Regions from separate parts of the Pseudoalteromonas sp. DL2-H2.2 genome, predicted to be linked through region 4. Evidence: predicted binding sites of a transcription regulator. Region 4 holds the regulator's gene; each other region holds the start of a gene.
What was found. The regulator sigma-54, encoded in region 4, starts transcription at its own class of promoters, with help from an activator protein. The targets are predictions, from matches to a motif close to GTTGGCACGNNNNTNGNNT.

Region 1: L1285_RS03760 (P-II family nitrogen regulator) is a predicted target of sigma-54. The motif match lies at 1,607-1,625, and genes of this name have one in related genera.
Region 2: L1285_RS11170 (DUF2726 domain-containing protein) is a predicted target of sigma-54. The motif match lies at 1,677-1,695, and genes of this name have one in related genera.
Region 3: glnA (glutamate--ammonia ligase) is a predicted target of sigma-54. The motif match lies at 1,758-1,776, and genes of this name have one in related genera.

What each region holds. Positions count from the first base shown of each region.
Region 1 is NZ_JAKGBD010000002.1:235,309-238,493, reverse strand. It holds gene L1285_RS03765 (GGDEF domain-containing response regulator) at 239-1,474, shown strand; gene L1285_RS03760 (P-II family nitrogen regulator) at 1,668-2,006, shown strand; gene L1285_RS03755 (ammonium transporter) at 2,018-3,185, shown strand, end outside.
Region 2 is NZ_JAKGBD010000005.1:293,379-296,563, reverse strand. It holds gene arcB (aerobic respiration two-component sensor histidine kinase ArcB) at 1-396, opposite strand, end outside; gene folE2 (GTP cyclohydrolase FolE2) at 669-1,589, shown strand; gene L1285_RS11170 (DUF2726 domain-containing protein) at 1,734-2,324, shown strand; gene mtnN (5'-methylthioadenosine/S-adenosylhomocysteine nucleosidase) at 2,447-3,154, shown strand; gene L1285_RS11160 (cobalamin biosynthesis protein) at 3,156-3,185, shown strand, end outside.
Region 3 is NZ_JAKGBD010000012.1:22,219-25,403, forward strand. It holds gene L1285_RS17990 (DUF4124 domain-containing protein) at 1-36, opposite strand, end outside; gene glnA (glutamate--ammonia ligase) at 293-1,699, opposite strand; gene typA (translational GTPase TypA) at 2,112-3,185, shown strand, end outside.
Region 4 is NZ_JAKGBD010000002.1:635,435-638,619, forward strand. It holds gene lptA (lipopolysaccharide transport periplasmic protein LptA) at 1-177, shown strand, start outside; gene lptB (LPS export ABC transporter ATP-binding protein) at 174-899, shown strand; gene L1285_RS05530 (RNA polymerase factor sigma-54) at 944-2,452, shown strand; gene hpf (ribosome hibernation promoting factor) at 2,478-2,765, shown strand; gene L1285_RS05540 (PTS sugar transporter subunit IIA) at 2,768-3,185, shown strand, end outside.

The DNA.
Region 1 (3,185 bases), 400 kb from region 4:
GAGCGAAGGTGTTAATACTTATGTCCAAATGGTTTGTTTTTTGTATCTGATTTAGGCAGGGTAAACGGAGGTTTGGCGTCTATCCGTTTCCACCTGTTTACAAATTAATTGAAGGGCGAGTTTTTTTTGTCACAGAAATCGCGTATATTTAATCCTTATGTCCGTAGTATGAAAGTATTTAGCGCTGTTAAATTCTTGTATCTCTTCCCTTTTCTCGTAGTTTTAGTAGAGCATAGTAATGCAAAGAGTATTAATCGTCGAAGACAGTAAGGTAGTGCAGCAAATCCTTCGCCACCTTGCGTCACAACACCTGGATGTGGAAATCGATTTTGCCTGGTCACTGAAAGAAACCCAGGCATTACTCGAGAGCCAACATTACACCCTGGCACTGGTTGACCTGACCTTACCAGACGCCTCTGATGGCGAGGTAGTGCAACTCACTTTAAGCCGCAATGTGCCCACTGTGGTGCTGACATCCAAAATCGATGAATACAGTCGTCAGCAGATGCTTGAAATGGGGGTCGTCGATTATGTGATTAAGGACAACCGCGACTCTTATTTGTATGCCATCAAGCTGGTATCGCGTTTACTGCGCAACGAAGGGTGTCAGGCGTTGATCGCCGATGACTCGATGATCAGCCGGGCGGTGATGCGCCAGATGCTAGAAAAGCAGTTGTTTACTGTGTTTGAAGCGCAAGATGGTGAGCAGGCGTTAAACATGCTCAACGCTAAGCCCGAGATCAAACTCTTGCTGACAGATTATGCTATGCCTACGATGGACGGCTTTGAGCTGGTAAAAGCGGTGCGTAACAGTCGCGGGCGCGATGATCTGGCCATCATTGGTTTGTCCGGTGCCGGAAGTCATGGCCTGTCTGCCAAGTTCATCAAGTACGGCGCGAATGACTTTTTGACGAAACCCTTTATGAATGAAGAGTTCCATTGTCGGGTGATGCAAACTATGGATCAGCTAAACCTGATAGCCGACATTAAAGAGTATGCGCATAGGGATTTTCTGACCGGTCTCTACAATCGTCGCTATTTTTGCCAGCACATGGATAAGGTTTTAAAAAATAAGCCAGACCAGTTTACACTGGCTTTGCTGGATCTCGACCACTTCAAAGCAATCAATGATCAGTATGGTCATCTTGGCGGTGACAAAGTCTTGTCCCAGGCCGCTGAATTGCTGAATAGTTCATTCAACCACTGCTTAGTTGCCCGAGTGGGCGGGGAAGAGTTTGCAGTACTGATGCCGGGTAATGATCTGAGCGTGGCTAAAGACAGTTGTCAGGACTTCAGAGAGCGCTTTGCCAATACCCAGTTTATGATCCAGGACCAGGCGCTGCATTGTACTCTCAGTGTCGGCATTGCCCGATGCGATAAAGCCACCCTCAGTGACGTTATGCGCGCCGCAGACAATGCGCTTTACCAGGCGAAAGAAGCGCAGCGCAATTGTGTTATGGTGAGTGAAAGCTAAACGGCCACTTACTAATCATCACTTTGCACCATTTCAAGTCAGACAAAAAATAAGCGCACCAGCACGGTGCGTTTGTTGTTTCTGTAACCCCCTACAAATACGCTAACTAATTGTAAAAAAATCACTTTTATTTTTGGCATAAAGGTTGGATTACCTTCTCCCGACAGGATCATCTGCCCTGGGGGGGCGAATAATGAAAATGATAAGCGCAATAATTAAACCATTTAAGCTGGATGAAGTCCGCGAAGCCCTGGCCGAGCTGGGCATTGAGGGTATGACCGTGGTGGATGTCAAAGGCTTTGGCCGCCAGCGTGGCCACACTGAGTTATATCGGGGAGCCGAATATCAGGTCGACTTTATTCCAAAAATTAAGCTCGAAATTGCGACACGCAGTGAAAACACTCAGCGTGTTGTCGAGGCCATTACGGCCATTGCCAGCACCGGCAAAATTGGCGACGGCAAAATCTTTGTTTATGACCTTGAGCAAATAGTCCGGATCCGTACCGGCGAACTCGACGAAGAAGCGATTTAAGGGGCGATACAATGGAAAATACGGTAATAGAACTACAATTCTCTCTGAACACCTTTTACTTTCTGGTCTCCGGCATTCTGGTGATGTGGATGGCGGCAGGTTTTGCCATGCTCGAAGCCGGGCTGGTGCGCTCTAAAAACACCACCGAGATCCTCACTAAAAACGTCGCCCTGTATGCCATTGCCTGTACCATGTTTTTACTGGTCGGCTACAACATCATGTATGTGGATAATGTTGAAGGCGGCGTAGTCCCGAATTTTGGCGCGTTGATTGGCAGTGCGGCCGCAGATGCCGATCATGCACTGGAATCAGATTTCTTCTTTCAGGTGGTGTTCGTGGCAACCGCCATGTCGATTGTATCCGGTGCGGTCGCTGAACGTATGAAGCTGTGGGCCTTTTTGCTGTTTACTGTGGTGTTGACTGGGCTTATCTATCCAATTGAAGGGTACTGGACCTGGGGCGCCGGATTCTTATCTGAGATGGGCTTTGTTGATTTTGCAGGGTCTGCGATTGTGCATGGGGCAGGTGCAGCAGCGGCACTGGCAGGTGTTTTACTGCTGGGTGCGCGTAAGGGTAAATATGGTAAAAACGGTGAAATCTACCCAATTCCCGGTTCAAACTTACCCCTGGCCACACTGGGTACCTTTATTTTGTGGATGGGCTGGTTTGGTTTTAACGGCGGCTCGCAACTGTTTTTAGCAGATAAAAGCAACGCCATCGCCGTCAGTCAGATCATGGTGAATACCAATGCGGCGGCGGCTGCTGGTGCCATTGCTGCGCTGGTGGTGTGCAAACTGATGTGGAAAAAAGCCGACCTGACCATGATCCTCAATGGTGCATTGGCAGGCCTGGTCACCATTACTGCGGAGCCGGCATCGCCTACGCCTGTACTGGCCTGTATTTTGGGCATGCTGGGCGGCTCTTTGGTGGTATTCAGTATCGTTGCGCTTGATAAGCTGCGTATTGATGACCCTGTGGGGGCCATTTCGGTGCACGGTGTGTGCGGCGCGCTGGGAATTATGATGGTGCCTTTCTCCAACAGCGATGCCAGCTTTATGACGCAGGCCATTGGCCTTGTGACCATACTGGGTTTTGTGTTTATCGCGTCTTACATCGTCTGGGGGATCATCAAAACCCTGATGGGGATCCGGGTTGGTGAAGAAGAAGAACTCAGTGGCA
Region 2 (3,185 bases), on a different contig from region 4:
GCGTAGTTCGGCAATCGCCCGATGCTTCGCATGCAAGGCCATTTTCCGTTCATCTATCTCATTGTTGAGCCGGTTAATGTTGTCTTTGAGTGTCTGGTTAAGTAGTTTTTCTTGTTGTGTAGCAGATTCCAGATACTCTTTTGACGCATCCAGCTGACGCATTGCATAGATGGCAACGGAGAGCAGCAATGGCGAGGTTAATGCGGCAAATATCACCACCGACAACACATTGACCAGCGTGACTTCGCCAAGCGCAACATAGTAAAACATGCACGCCAACACCAGAGACACCACCAGCACAAATGCATAGGCAACCACGCCTGCCCAGCGGTCTCCGTAATTCTTAATCAAATTAGATAAAATTCGGGCCCAGGTCCCAAATGAAGAGTCAAGCATAATAAAATCACCCAGTTAACGCCTTACATTATACCTGACCCAAACGCAGAAGCGAGTGACCAAAAGTCGCAAGCGCTATTGCACAAACCAGAATGACCGCCGCAACCCGCGGTTTCTCTGCCTTTTGAAGGTGTTTAGAAAGTCGACCCCGGCGTATGAATTTTTGCACACTTGGGCGATTTTTTTACCAGAAATTTTCCAACGCGCTCGGCAAGTTGTGACATTTTGGTGTAACATGCCCCACCCTAATAGTCGTGATTAAGAGAGTTCAAATGCCAACTTCAATGCCTGACATTGCACATTCTGCGGACGCCTTACAAGAAGGTAAGCTGGACTGGGTCGGAATGGGAAATATCGAGCTACCTTTATTATTATCCAGCAAAGGCCTCAATGACACCCCGGTAACCGCTAAAGCGGATGCATTTGTCAGCCTCGACAGGGAAGATGCCAAAGGTATCCATATGTCACGGCTATTTTTGGCACTCGATACCTTATCTTGTGAACAAACACTCACACCAGGCGCAATTCGTTCGGTATTAGACAGCTTTATTACCAGCCACGAAGGGCTGAGCCATAGTGCCAAAGTGACCTTTCATTTTGAGTTGCCGCTGCGTCGTGCATCACTACTGAGTGGCAAACAGGGTTGGAAAAACTACCCGGTAAGTATTACGGCCAGCCTGAACGACGGCCAGTTTAGCCTCGAGCTGGCTGTTGATGTTACTTACTCATCGACCTGTCCCTGCTCTGCTGCCCTGGCGCGTCAGCTGATCCAAAACGCCTTTGAGCAAAAGTTTGCCGGTCAGTCACTCGACCATGCCAGTGTGCATGCCTGGCTGGGCACTACTGAAGGGATTTTAGCCACGCCACATTCACAGCGCTCTGTTACTAACATCAAAGTTAAACTAGATGAAAACTGTCAGGCATTTGACATTCTGGGCCTGGTCAACCTCGTAGAAGATGAGCTAAAAACGCCGGTACAGGCCGCGGTTAAACGCGAAGACGAGCAAGAATTTGCCCGCCTTAACGGACAAAACCTGATGTTCTGTGAAGATGCGGCAAGAAAGCTTAAAGCCTTGTTTGAAGAAGAAAATTATCAGGACTACTATATTAAGATAAATCACTATGAGTCTTTGCATGCACATGATGCCGTGGCATATGCTGTAAAAGGCCTGAAAGACGGCTATCGCGCGTAAGCCAGCAGCGCCCCGCCTTTCCTCAGCTCCGCTCGGCGAAGTACAGATCGCCGAGCAAAATTGATAATCTCCCTCCCTCCACTCACTTTAGGCACACTCTTTGCTTAATAATTTCAAAGTCAAATTGTTGTCGTGGAGTGATTTATGGAACTAACATTATTATCTATTCTGGCGCTGGTCGTTATTGCTTCCATTGTTATTTCAAAATACACGGATACCGGCGGTAATCCCTACCCGTTTAACCGTAAGGATTCAGTGTTCACCACAGTTGAAGCCTCGTTTTTACAGCTATTGGAGCGCTCGGTTGGTGATAAGTTTAAGGTTGTCAGTCGGGTTAAACTCATTGAGATCATCGAGTGTAAGCCTGGATTGTCTAAAAAGGCACGCCGCTCAGCCATTACCAAAGCACAAAACAAACAGCTTGATTACGTGCTGGTTGATAAAGAGACGCTCAATATTGTTGCTGCCGTAGACTTGGTCAACAACGCCAACAAAAATGGCCACAAAGCACAAAAAGACTGGTTTGTCAGCGGTGCGCTCGAGTCGGCAGGGATCCCACATATCCGTATGAAAGTGAAAAGCGGCTACAAGAGCGCAGAAGTGCGCGCAGCCATTCTGTTTAAGCTGGGTAAGAAACCGGAGCCACAAGCCAAGCCGCGTAATCGTAACTACAAACCTGCAGTACTGTCACCTTCTCAGGCCAAAGCCGCTTCTACGCAGCTGGCAGAGATCTAATCCCCCTATTCGCTGTCGGCCCCAGAGGCTGACAGCAAAACTATATACTCGCCTAACGTCATATTTTCTAAAGCTCATTTTGATATATAATGAGCAACACAGTTAAAAAATAAGAGAATATTATGAAAATAGGCATTATTGGCGCAATGGAGCAGGAAGTCACCATTCTGCGTGGCGCAATGAAGAACACACAAACCGCAACCAAAGGCGGCTTTACCTTTTACCACGGCGAGCTGGGTGGTCATGAAGTGACGTTAGTTCAGTCAGGTATAGGTAAAGTAGCAGCAACGGTTGCCACCACGCTGCTTATCGATAACTACACGCCAGATTGTGTAATTAATACAGGCTCTGCCGGTGGTTTTGACCCTGAACTAAATGTTGGTGATGTGGTTATCTCATCACAGGTAAAACACCATGATGTCGACGTTACTGCGTTTGGTTATGAGCTGGGCCAGGTTCCCCAAATGCCGGCAGGTTTCAGTGCACACCCGGCTTTGGTAGATGCTGCTCAGCAAAGTGTCGGTGAACTGACAGACATTCAGACTAAAGTTGGTTTAATTTGTACTGGTGATTCTTTCATGTGCGATCCGGCGCGTATCGACAAAACACGTCAGGATTTCCCGCAGATGCTGGCCGTTGAAATGGAAGGTGCAGCCATCGCGCAGGCCTGCCATGTGCTGAATACCCCGTTTGTTGTGATCCGCTCGTTATCAGACATCGCCGGCAAAGAATCGCCGCAATCGTTCGAAGCTTACCTGGAAATCGCCTCGGTGAATTCTTCTAAGCTGGTGACCGCCCTGTTGGCAAAACTGGATCAGGTTTCGCTTTAAGGTGTTAGCTGAACAACTGCAAGCCCATACG
Region 3 (3,185 bases), on a different contig from region 4:
CACCAAACACAGAATCACCCAATAAAGCCGCAACACAATTTCACCTTGCTCAAAAGACGCACATGACCAGCTATAACTTTAGTGCTTTTAGCGCAAGTTTACCATTGCACTGATACGAAAAAAGCCCGCAACGCGGGCTTGAGAACACATATGATTTAAGAGCGCAGAGTCAGCCTGTTCTTTCACCGAGCAGCTGCCTGGCCGGTGAGCGAATACGGCTTAATTAAGCATTCCGGGCTGCGCAGTGCACAAGCCTTATCAGCCTGTACACACCAGAACACAGAAAATCAGCTTATACGCTGTAGTACATTTCGAACTCAACCGGGTGAGTTGTCATGTTCAGCTTCTCAACTTCCTGAGATTTCAATCCGATGTATGCATCAATCAGGTCGTCAGTGAATACACCGCCCTGAGTCAGGAACTCACGGTCTGCATCCAGAGAATCCAGTGCTTCTTGCAGTGATGAGGCAACTGTCGGGATCTCTGCAGCTTCTTCCGCTGGCAGGTCATATAAGTCTTTGTCCATCGCATCGCCAGGGTGGATCTTGTTTTTGATACCATCAAGGCCAGCCATCAGCATGGCAGAGAACGCCAGGTAAGGGTTCGCAGTAGGATCCGGGAAGCGTACTTCAATACGACGTGCTTTTTCAGACGGTACAACCGGGATGCGGATAGACGCTGAACGGTTACGTGCTGAGTAAGCCAGCATAACAGGTGCTTCGAAGCCAGGTACCAGGCGCTTGTACGAGTTGGTAGAAGCGTTTGCAAATGCGTTGATAGCTTTAGCGTGCTTGATGATACCACCGATATAGTAAAGCGCTTCTTCAGACAGACCGCCGTACTTGTCGCCAGCAAAGATGTTTTTGCCATCTTTACCCAGTGACTGGTGACAGTGCATACCAGAACCGTTGTCGCCTACCACAGGCTTAGGCATAAAGGTCGCTGTCTTGCCATACAGGTGCGCCATGTTGTGGATAACGTATTTCATTTCCTGAATTTCGTCAGCCTTGATCACCATAGTATTAAAGCGTGTTGCGATCTCGTTCTGACCGGCAGTGGCTACTTCGTGGTGGTGCGCTTCAACAACCTGACCCATTTCTTCCAGAACCAGACAGGTCGCACTACGCCAGTCACCTGATGAATCTACCGGTGCAACCGGGAAGTAACCGCCTTTTACGCCTGGACGGTGACCCATGTTGCCTTCTTCATAGCTTCTGTCTGAGTTCCAGCTTGCTTCCTGGGCATCAATTTTGTACATAGAGCCAGACATGTCTGTTTTGAACTTCACGTCGTCAAACAGGAAGAACTCAGGCTCAGGGCCGAACAGTACGGTGTCCGCAATACCAGTAGAGCGCATGTAGTCTTCTGCACGCTTAGCAACAGAACGCGGGTCACGTTCGTAACCTTGCATGGTTGATGGCTCAAGTACGTCACAACGTACGATCAGCGTGGTTTCTTCTGAGAAAGGGTCTAGCTTAGCGGTAGAGGCATCTGGCATCAGGACCATGTCTGATTCGTTAATGCCTTTCCAGCCTGCGATTGACGAGCCGTCGAACATCTTGCCGTCTTCAAAGAAGTCTTCATCGGCCTGGTGATGAGGAATAGAAACGTGTTGCTCTTTACCTTTGGTATCCGTGAAACGTAAATCAACGAATTTAACGTCGTGTTCTTTAATAAGGTCTAAAACCGATTGTGACATGTGTCCTCCGACTCGTAGGGTTATTTTTTGTTGCAGTGCTCTGCATTTGCGCACTACTAAGCGTTATTCGTGCCAGTTTTTATAATGCATTATTAATCAATAGTTTATTTTTATCTGTAACATATGGAACCTCAATGCGCACCAAGTTGGTGCGCGTTGATATTGGAATTCGCACCACCCTGGTGCGCTGCGCAATGGTTTCAATGTAGCACATGGCTGTGACTGTGGAGCGATAAAACAGCATACTTTAGTTATTTCACGGGTTGGGCTGTAAAAAAAAGCTGGATAAACTTTCATCTGTCACATTATTAGGGGATAATACGCGACCTTTAATTGTGGATCGGCATCTTAGGTGCGCATTTTTGCGCGATTCGACTAGGATCACTGAGGGCCAACTTCTCTGAGTAAAAATATGAGCATTGAAAAGTTAAGAAATATCGCGATCATCGCGCACGTTGACCATGGTAAAACTACCCTAGTCGATAAGCTGCTAGAACAATCTGGCACATTAGAGACACGCGGTGGCAACGAAGAGCGTGTCATGGACTCGAATGATATTGAAAAAGAGCGTGGCATCACCATCCTGGCGAAAAACACCGCCATCGAGTGGAACGATTACCACATCAATATCGTAGACACCCCGGGACACGCCGACTTTGGTGGTGAGGTAGAGCGTGTACTTTCAATGGTTGACTCAGTATTGCTACTGGTTGATGCCCAGGAAGGTCCGATGCCGCAAACGCGTTTCGTAACGCAAAAAGCATTCGCACTGGGTCTGAAGCCTATCGTTGTTATCAACAAGATCGACAAGCCAGGTGCACGCCCTGACTGGGTAATGGATCAGGTATTTGACCTGTTCGACAACCTGGGCGCGACTGATGAGCAGCTTGACTTCCAGGTTATCTACGCATCTGCTATCAATGGTTGGGCGACGCTTGACCTGGATGAGTCGTCAGACAACATGCAGCCAATGTTCGAAGCGATTGTTGAGCAGGTAGAAAAGCCAGACGCAGATCCGGAAGGCGCGTTCCAGATGCAGATCTCTCAGCTGGACTACAACTCTTACATCGGTGTAATCGGTGTAGGCCGTATCAAGCGTGGTACAGTGAAAGTAAACCAGCAAGTCACTATCGTTGGTGCTGACGGCTCAACACGTAACGGTAAAGTAGGTCAGGTTCTGACTTATTTAGGCCTTGACCGTCATGAAGCGCAAGAAGCACAGGCTGGCGATATCATCGCTATCACAGGTCTGGGTGAGCTGAAAATCTCTGACACTGTGTGTGATGTCAATGCGGTTGAAGCGCTACCTGCGCTGTCTGTTGATGAGCCTACGGTAACCATGACCTTCTCTGTAAACACGTCACCGTTCTCAGGTCAGGAAGGTAAATTCGTTACTTCACGTAACATCCTTGAGCGTCTTCAGGCTGAACTGGTACACAACGTTGCACTGCGCGTTGAAGAAACCGACAACCCGGACAGCTTCCGC
Region 4 (3,185 bases):
GGCGGTGCCGAAATCAGCCAGGCGGGACAAAAGATCAGCGCCCAAACCATTGTGTACGACATGGAAAAGAAGCTGATCAGCGCACAACGTGGTGAGCAGGAACAAAACCGTGTTAGAACCATTCTTTTACCCGAAAAAGACAATACCAAGCAACCACAAGAGAAGGGTAATCCGTGAGTAAGTTAACCGCCACGGCACTGGCCAAAAGCTACAAGGGCAGGCAAGTCGTTAAGAACGTTGAATTGAGCGTTGAGGCAGGCAGTATTGTTGGTCTGCTCGGCCCTAATGGCGCGGGTAAAACCACCACCTTTTACATGATTGTCGGCTTGGTGCCCAGTGATAAGGGTAGCATTCACATTGATGATCAAGACATTACCTTGCTGCCTATGCACAGTCGGGCAAGGTTAGGCATTGGTTACCTGCCTCAAGAATCCTCTATTTTTCGTAAACTGACCGTCTATCAGAACCTGATGGCCATCTTGGAAACCCGTAAGGAGCTCAATAAAGAGCAGCGAGAAGTCATCCTCAACGAGTTGTTAGATGAATTTAATATCCAACATATTCGGGATAGCCAGGGTATGGCTTTGTCGGGTGGTGAACGTCGCCGGGTAGAAATTGCACGCGCCCTTGCGGCAGATCCAAAATTTATCTTATTGGATGAGCCTTTCGCTGGCGTTGATCCCATTTCGGTGTTAGATATAAAGAAAATTATCGAACACTTAAAAAACCGCGGCATAGGCGTGCTGATCACCGACCACAATGTACGTGAAACGCTGGACGTCTGTGAGAAAGCTTATATAGTGTCACATGGTGAACTCATAGCAGCAGGCACCCCGGAGCATGTTCTTGCCGATCAAACCGTGCGGGATGTCTACCTAGGTGAGCAATTCAGGCTATAGTTATAAGATTAGAAGTAAATAACAAAAAGGATTGTTAGAGATACATGAGGCAATCGCTACAGCTGCGCATGGGGCAGCAACTGACAATGACACCACAGCTGCAACAGGCCATTCGCCTGTTACAGTTGAGTACGCTAGATCTCCAACAAGAAATCCAAGAAGCGCTTGATAGCAACCCTTTGTTGGAAGTGGAAGAAGGTGAGTCTGAATCACATGACAATGAAACTCAGTCCAAATCGGATACTGAGTTAGAACAACACACAACCAATGATAATGACAGCTTTGAGGACTCGGCTGTCAGTGACTACGAACAAGACAGCGATGCTGCATTAAACAAAGACACAGTCAGTGACGATCTGGCAATGGACGTCACCTGGGACGAGTACATCAGTGCCGCCCCGGCAAGCAGCTCTGGCCCGATGCCAGAAGATGAAACCATCTATCAGGGCAAAACCACTGAGACGCTGCAAGAATATATGATGTGGCAACTAGAGCTCACGCCTTTCAGCCCAACTGACAGAGCCATCGCTTTGGCGATAGTGGAAGCCGTTGATGATGCTGGCCTGCTGACAATCAGCTGTGAAGACATTGTCGAGAGCATGAATCAAGACAATGACGACGAACACATAGAACTGGACGAAGTTGAAGCCGTACTGAAACGGGTGCAATTATTCGATCCCGTTGGTATTGCTGCGCGCAGCTTGCAGGAATGCTTGTGTATCCAGCTCAACCAGTTTGATCGCAACACCCCCTGGCTCACTCAAACCAAAGAAATCCTGACTGAACACATTGATTTGCTGGCTAGCCGCGATTATCGCACTTTGATGAAAAAGACCAAGCTCAAAGAAGCGGATCTGAAAGAAGTAATGACCCTGATCCACAGCCTGAATCCGAAACCTGCTGCCAGCATAGTGCAAGAAGAAGCGGACTATGTGATCCCGGATGTGTCGGTGAAAAAGGTGAAAGGACGCTGGGTTGTTGAGCTCAACCCGGACTCAATGCCAAAAATCAGAGTGAACGATCACTACGCCGCTATGTCTCGCTCCGTCAAGTCGAGCACCGATAGCCAGTTTATTCGCTCGCACCTGCAAGAGGCAAAATGGTTCATCAAGAGCCTGGAAAGTCGTAACGAAACTTTATTAAAAGTTACTAATTGCATTGTGCAGCAACAACAGGCATTCTTTGAACATGGCCCCGAGGCAATGAAGCCGATGGTACTCAATGATGTGGCCGAAATGGTCGACATGCATGAGTCCACGATTTCACGTGTCACTACGCAAAAGTATATGCACACGCCACGCGGTATCTATGAGTTGAAGTATTTCTTCTCAAGCCATGTCAGCACTGAAAACGGAGGAGAATGCTCTTCGACTGCAATCAGAGCATTGATCAAAAAGCTAATTGCCGCTGAAAACACAGCTAAGCCATTAAGTGACAGCAAAATAGCGGATGTATTGGCAGATCAAGGGATCAAAGTGGCTAGACGTACAATTGCCAAATACCGAGAGTCTTTGGCTATCCCACCGTCGAATCAGCGTAAAAGCCTGATTTAGACGTAACTACAGAAGGAAAATGCTTATGCAACTAAATTTAACTGGTCGACATGTAGAAATCACCGATTCGTTAAGAGACTATGTAACAAACAAGTTTGCGAAGCTAGAAAGGCACTTTGATCACATCAATAATGTGCATGTTATCCTAGATGTCGAAAAGCTGATCCAAAAAGCAGAAGCCACACTACATGTGAACGGGGGAGAAATCTTTGCCTCAACCGAACACCGGGATATGTATGCCGCAATAGACGGACTTATCGACAAGCTTGATCGCCAGGTGATCAAGCATAAAGAGAAGCTAACTCGACACTAATCATGAAACTAAGCTCATTGATTTCACAGGACTGCAGCAAAGCTGCGGTCCTTTTTAATAGCAAAAAACGCATTCTAGAGTACATCAGTGAACTGGCTCACAGCCAGCTTCCTGACAGTAATGCCCATGATATCCTGGACGCTTTACTGAGCCGTGAAAAACTCGGTAGTACCGGCATAGGTAAAGGGATCGCGCTGCCACATGGCCGCCTGCCTGGCATAGATAAAGTGGTCGCCATGCTGCTGGTTAACCAACAAGGCATTGCCTTTGACGCCATCGACAATCAACCCGTCGACATTTTTGTGGCACTCATCGTACCCGAGGGAGAAAATCAACAACATTTGCAGACCTTGGCAACAATCGCTGATAAACTTAAAAACAAGGTGTTTTGTAAACGAATCAGACAAGCTCACAATGATC